DNA from 3 places in the Nostoc sp. 2RC genome. Region 3 is predicted to be linked to each of the others. Evidence: predicted binding sites of a transcription regulator. Region 3 holds the regulator's gene; each other region holds the start of a gene.
What was found. The regulator NtcA, encoded in region 3, controls nitrogen genes in cyanobacteria. The targets are predictions, from matches to a motif close to TNTGTANNNNNNNNTACANA.
Positions count from the first base shown of each region.

Region 1: the regulator NtcA is predicted to act here: its motif matches at 1,212-1,231, upstream of GNE10_RS23115 (Glu/Leu/Phe/Val dehydrogenase).
Region 2: the regulator NtcA is predicted to act here: its motif matches at 1,337-1,356, upstream of GNE10_RS11045 (DUF3155 domain-containing protein).

Region 1 is NZ_JACKZU010000237.1:2,209-4,482, reverse strand. It holds gene GNE10_RS23115 (Glu/Leu/Phe/Val dehydrogenase) at 1-1,123, opposite strand, end outside; gene GNE10_RS23110 (beta-ketoacyl-ACP synthase) at 1,409-2,274, opposite strand, start outside.
Region 2 is NZ_JACKZU010000072.1:12,859-15,132, reverse strand. It holds gene GNE10_RS11050 (GAF domain-containing sensor histidine kinase) at 1-1,098, opposite strand, end outside; gene GNE10_RS11045 (DUF3155 domain-containing protein) at 1,385-1,702, shown strand; gene GNE10_RS11040 (cofactor assembly of complex C subunit B) at 2,153-2,274, opposite strand, start outside.
Region 3 is NZ_JACKZU010000242.1:7,951-10,224, reverse strand. It holds gene fabI (enoyl-ACP reductase FabI) at 1-663, opposite strand, end outside; gene ntcA (global nitrogen regulator NtcA) at 1,043-1,714, shown strand; gene GNE10_RS23435 (DUF3084 domain-containing protein) at 1,881-2,274, shown strand, end outside.

The DNA of each region.
Region 1 (2,274 bases), on a different contig from region 3:
AAAATAGGTAAGAAAGACCTTGCACCCACTCTAAATAACTCACCACCACACCGCCAGCATTGGCCAAAATATCTGGTAGTACTGTCACACCCCGCGCTTCTAAGGATAAGCTAGCCTCTAGAGTCACCGGCCCGTTAGCTGCTTCCGCAACAATTTGCGCTTGCACCTGATTCGCATTTTCTTCAGTGATTTGGTTCTCCAAAGCTGCTGGTATCAGGACATCGCAAGGTAAAGTTAATAAATCTGCATTGCTAATTGCTACTGCTTCGGGATAACCGACGATACTCTTGTGATTTTCGGCGGCGTAGGCTTTTAACTTGGGAATATCAAGACCATCTTGGGAAAATACTCCCCCTGCACTGGTAGAAACAGCGATAATTTTTGCTCCTGCTTCGTATAGTAATTCAGCAGCAGCACTGCCAACATTACCAAAACCTTGAATGGCTACTCGCACTCCCGCCAAAGATTTACCTTGGTCTGCTAGCGCCTCGCGTACAATAATCATCGCCCCGCGCCCAGTTGCCATTTCTCGTCCCCTGGAACCGCCCACAGAAAGAGGCTTCCCAGTGACAACCCCCGGTACAGCATGACCGACATTCACTGAGTAAGTATCCATCATCCAAGCCATTTCACGGGCAGAAGTACCCATGTCTGGCGCAGGAATATCCACGGAAGGCCCAATATCTTTAATCAACTCGCTGATATAACGACGGCTGATCCGTTCTAATTCTCCGACACTATAACGTTTTGGATCGATCGCAATACCACCCTTGGCACCACCGTAAGGAATACCCAATAGGGCACATTTCCATGTCATTAGCATTGCTAAAGCTGAAACTTCCCGCAATGTCACAGCCGGATGATAACGTATTCCGCCTTTGTAGGGGCCTAAAACATCAGAGTGTTGCACCCGATGTCCGGCGACAACTTGTATTTCCCCACTATCTAGTTTTACAGGAACCGAAACTGTTACCACTTTGCGTGGATGGCTGAGAATTTCTATTATTCCTTGATCTAACCTTAATTCCTTAGCCGCAGCTTCCAGGTAACTACAGGCTTGATCGAATGGACAAATATATGCCGGAGAAGCAGCTTCCAACGGCAACACAGATGCTAAACTCATAAAATTTTCTCCCAATCGCGGTCTTTGCGCGAACCGGATATTCTTTATATATTGCCTAGCTTATCCTTTTTTTTAGAAAAATAGAAATTTTGTAGTTTTTGTTACAGTTTTATTCAATTTGATGTGTATTGTGAATCGGGTATTGGGCATGGGAAGATGGGAAGATAGGGAGACTTGTACTGAGCGGAGCCGTTGGCGCAGCCTCTCGCAGAGAAGTATGGGGAGATGGGGACAGGCGATAATAATAACTCCCCAGTCAACAGTCAACAGTCAACAGTCAACACTCTAATGCCCTATACCTATCACTACATTCTGTCCTCCAAAGCCAAAACTTAGACATAGTATATGGTTAATATTACTGAGGCGTGTTGCTGTAATAAAATTTAAATCAAACTCTGGTTGCTGCAATCCAATACAAGGGGGTAATATTTGATGCTTTAAAGCCATTAGGGAAAATGCCACACCTAAGGCTCCGGATGCTCCTAGTGTATGACCTGAGCTTCCTTTGGTGGAGCTAACTGCTACGTCTTGGGGAAACAAATGCTGGATTACCATACTTTCCATTTGGTCATTGAGATGGGTAGCTGTGCCATGAGCATGAATGTAATCAATATCAGCTGGTGATAAACAACTACGTTGTAGACATTGTTTGATAGCAGCGATCGCACTTTTTCCATGAGGTTCTGGTGAATTAGTGTGATGTGCGTCGTTGGTGAAGCCGAAACCGAGAATTTCACCATATATCTTTGCTTGACGCTGCTTTGCCAATTCTGTTGATTCCAAGACAAACACAGCTGCGCCTTCACCCAACACTAAGCCTTCTCGATGCACATCAAAAGGATAAGCGCCAGTTTTTGCCAAAGCACCCATCTGCTGAAATCCTGCCAAAGTCAAAGGTGTAATTGGTGTTTCCACCGCGCCTGCGATCGCTCTTTGACATTGCCCAGTTTGGATGAGTAAAGCTGCTTGGGCAATAGATAAAATGCCAGTAGCACAAGCTACCATTGGTGCCAACACTATCCCAGAGGCACCAATTTGTCGTGCAGTGGCGATGGCGTTCATGTGAGGTAATGTATCAAGCCAATTTTTTAAACTGAACGCAGGGACAGAGGGACGTGGGGATGCGGGGATGCAGTGAGGAAGTTGGAGTC
Region 2 (2,274 bases), on a different contig from region 3:
GTTGTCACTGATGACAATTCCTTGAAAATTAGCTTTTTGTTCTCCAGCCTGAATGAGGATTTTACCACCATTAGGAGTGTATTTCAATGCATTATCGATGATGTTATTTAAGACTTCTCTTAATGCCTTGATGTTGGCACGCACTAAGGGTGAATTCTGCTTTAATTCAGTTATTAGTTTTAGATTACGCTCTTGTGCTATGGCTTTAGCTGATATTAATAATGGTTCTAATATATCTGCTAAGGAGCAGTCTACTGCTTTATCTCCGGTTCCCGGCAATAATAGGGGCGGCTTAGCATCTTTTTGCACAGTTGCTTCTACACATACTTCATTTTCGGGTAGATGTATTGCTGTTAAATCTGGCTCTGTGAAGTCAATTACTTGCTCAAATTGTTGGAGTAATTCTTGCAGGCGATCGCTTTCTCGCACGATGCTACTTGCTACATCCCGATTAGTATCTCCCGGTCGCAATCGCTTTAATAAAAGTTTACCAAAAGTCCGTAATGCTGTTAATGGATTACGGAACTGATGCAATAAGTTATCTAACAAATCCTGCTGTTTTTCTTGAAGAATTTGTTGTTCGTGGAGTTGGTGTTGTAACCATGCTCGTCGCTGATCTAAAATGCAAGCGATGGCCAGTGTTTGGGCTATGTGTTGAATCTGGCTTTGCTCGTGTTCATTCCATTCTCGGTCTTTTCTAGCAGTTACTAGTAACCCCATCATCACACCTTCATAGACCAAAGGTAAAACAATTTCGTTACCACTGAGTAGATATTCCTCTTGTAAATGAGGTTGAGATGTATCCGGTATTTCAGCTTTTGATCCCGGTGTTAATAGTTTTTGCTGATGATTGGGTAATACATTAGTATTACCAACTTGAAGCTGCTTCGGTAATGTGATGGTGCTTTCTTCTGCTTGCGGTAATAAAGCTGTTTCCGGATAAATCATCACAGGAATCAGTTTTGCCTCACCAGAAGGAGTCTCTACCAATTCTTGTGTTAGGTACACAATACTTAACGTTGCTCCTAGCCCTTGGGCCAGCAGTGCTATTTGCTCTCGGCACAGAGCAAGAAAATCAGAACTGGCAGACATTAACATTTTTAGTTCTTGCTCAAGATTACAAATTTTAAGGCATGATTAAATAAGGATAGTTAGTTTTTACCTCATTCTTTTAATACAGCTTAACTGAAATCTTCTGAGTGATGTTTTCTACCAGCAGATTATTCTCGTTAGCAAGCTTTGTTCGATCCATACCTCCAAAGATATTAATTTTATTGGATCAAAAGTTAAAAAACTATTGATTTTTTGAACTAGAACTTCTATAATGACGACGGATTTTGTAGCTATCACTACAATCTATAGCTTGAAAGAGGAGGACAATAGGTTGGCAAGGAGACGCAAAAGAAAAAGTCGTCGTCGTCAGGAAGGACGGCGTATTCTAGAGCATGTGCCTCAATATAGCATCGAAAGTGGTGAAGAAAAACCTGTGACAGCAGCGAGAAGGTTCATTCAAGCTGAAGGTATTTTGCCACCGGCACTGCTACTCGTAAAGCGAAACGAACACACTACAGATCGATATTTTTGGGCAGAAAAGGGACTGTTTGGTGCCCAATACGTAGAAGAAAACCATTTCTTGTTTCCCAGCCTCAGGACTTTAGAAGCTCCTACAGGTCAAGAAACCCTTGCTTTAACTGCTCGATAAAAAATGGTCATCTCACGCATTGAATGTGCCCCCTGACTATTAATTAACTGGCAAAGTTGCTAAGTTTATGCAAAATTTAATTTTTTTTTAGTTTGTAGGTGATTTGCCAGTACGCCTACTCTCAGTACTTGAAAAGTAAATATGTGTCAAACCACGCTAGTTTGCATGGCTTGGTACTTGTGTCTAAAGATGCACAAAGGAGTGGATACAGAGCCAAGCGCATTTAAAAGCGCTAGAGGAGTTATGCTCTTATCCGGATAAATTGGAAGATCAGCTCTGTCAAGGAATTGAAATCAATTCAGATTTTTCCGACAACAAAAGTTATGGATAAAATTGGCAAAGCAATAGTTTTGATTTCCTCCTTAATACTTTTCATTACTTGAAGACTAGGTGATATGGAAAAGGGAACACCTCATAAGTTAAGAGATGGTCATAACAAGCAACAGTTATTTATTCACCAGCCTTTAACTGTAGAGTCCTCCGTAACTCACTGAGTTCATCTCGATGGGCAACTACAGTAACCTTACTTGAGGAGGTTTGTTCGCTCTGAGTTGTTTCCACCTTGAGCAGCA
Region 3 (2,274 bases):
AGTCCGCCGTAGGGGAGCTACTTCCTCGACATGATGGATCATATCTAAGATTCCGCCCACTGCTGAAGATGCTAAAGTGCGGATGGGGCCTGCGGAGATGGCATTGACGCGGATATTTTGCGGCCCTAGTTCAGCAGCCAGGTAACGCACGCTCATTTCTAATGCCGCTTTGGCAACTCCCATGACGTTATAGTTAGGAATTACCTTCACACCTCCTAAATATGTCAAGGTGACAATACTACCACCCTCACTCATCAAGGGTTTAGCTGCATTGCTTAACTGTACTAAAGAATAAGTACTAATCTCTAAAGCAGTTTTGAAGCCAGAACGAGAGGTTTGGCTAAAACCTCCCGTCAAATCTTCTTTGTTGGCAAAGGCAAGACAATGAATCAGGATGTCTAGCTTTCCCCACTTATCCCGTACTGTCTCAAAGGTAGATTGAATTTGTTCCTCGTTTTGGACATTACAGGGAAGAAATAAGCTGGGGTTGAGGGGTTGGACTAGTTCGGCTACTTTTGTCTCCATTTTGCCGCGTTCATCTGGCAGGTAGGTAATTCCCAGATTAGCTCCTGCTTTGTGCAGCTGTTGGGCAATGCCCCAGGCAATGGAGCGGTTGTTGGCAATACCTGTAACCAAGGCATTTTTTCCAGTCAGATTCAGCATAGAAATTGTTAATGGGATCGATCATTAGGAGCATACTAGAATCCGAGGCTAGTTTGTCTTTGTTTTACACGGGATTTGCAAAAATGAATATTGGTAAGGGTGTTTGCTATCAGCAAATTCTTGATTCTTTCTAAAGATATTCTCAAGTTCTCTTTATTCGTTCTTCAAAAAAGCTTTTTAATACCACTACTCGGAACAGTTTATCAACAATTTATAGCTGAAGAGATCGACAATTATGTATCATTATAAACAGTGACTTAACAAACAATTAGTTGGAGTATAGGAAAGTACAGAAAGGTTGACGGTGCTTTATTGAATTTTCAGGTGTATTCTTAGGTAATTAGTTTTTGTTTTTCCGGCATTGGGTAGGGGAAGGGAGATGATCGTGACACAAGATAAAGCCCTAGCAAATGTTTTTCGTCAGATGGCGACCGGGGCGTTTCCGCCAGTTGTGGAAACGTTTGAACGCAATAAAACGATCTTTTTTCCTGGCGATCCTGCCGAACGAGTTTATTTTCTTTTAAAAGGTGCTGTTAAACTTTCCAGGGTGTATGAGGCAGGAGAGGAAATAACGGTAGCACTGCTGCGAGAAAATAGTGTTTTTGGTGTATTGTCATTGCTGACAGGAAATAAATCGGATAGGTTTTACCATGCGGTTGCATTTACCCCTGTGGAATTACTGTCGGCACCAATCGAACAAGTAGAGCAAGCACTCAAGGAAAATCCAGAATTATCAATGTTAATGCTGCGGGGTCTGTCTTCGCGAATTTTACAGACAGAGATGATGATTGAAACTCTTGCTCACCGAGATATGGGTTCCAGGTTAGTGAGTTTTTTATTAATTCTTTGTCGTGATTTTGGAGTTCCTTGTGCTGATGGCATCACAATTGATTTGAAGTTGTCTCATCAAGCGATCGCTGAGGCAATTGGTTCGACTCGTGTTACAGTTACAAGGCTACTAGGGGATTTGCGTGAAAAAAAGATGATTTCTATCCACAAGAAGAAGATTACTGTGCATAAACCCGTTACTTTAAGTCGGCAGTTCACATAAAACAATTGGAAAAAGCGGAGTCGGCACGTGTCGTATTTTCAAGATCGCACTAATAGCTCAAGGAAAATCTAAAATTGACTAATCTCAGCTATTGCCAACCTCCACTTCTCCACAGACAATGGTCAAAAGTAGTAGGCTGTATCTGGAAGGATTTCGGTAGCTAAACATGACCACCGGATACATCCTCATCGCAGCAATTTTAATTCTGGGAGGCGTAATTGCAACCGTGGGCGATCGCATCGGCACACGAGTTGGCAAAGCCCGCCTCTCACTCTTTAACCTTCGTCCAAAAAACACCGCAGTACTAGTAACGATTTTTACTGGGGGTTTGATTTCAGCATCAACCTTAGGAATTTTATTTGCTGCTGATGATAAATTGCGGCAGGGAGTTTTTGAGTTAGAGGATATTCAAACAGACCTCAGGCAAAAGCGGGAACAGCTAAAAACCGCAGAAACCCAGAAAAGTCAGGTAGAAAGCGAGTTAAATCAAGCAAGAATCGCCCAAGCCAAAGCCCAACAAGAGTTGCAAGCAATTAATCAGTCTTTGCAGGCGGCCAATG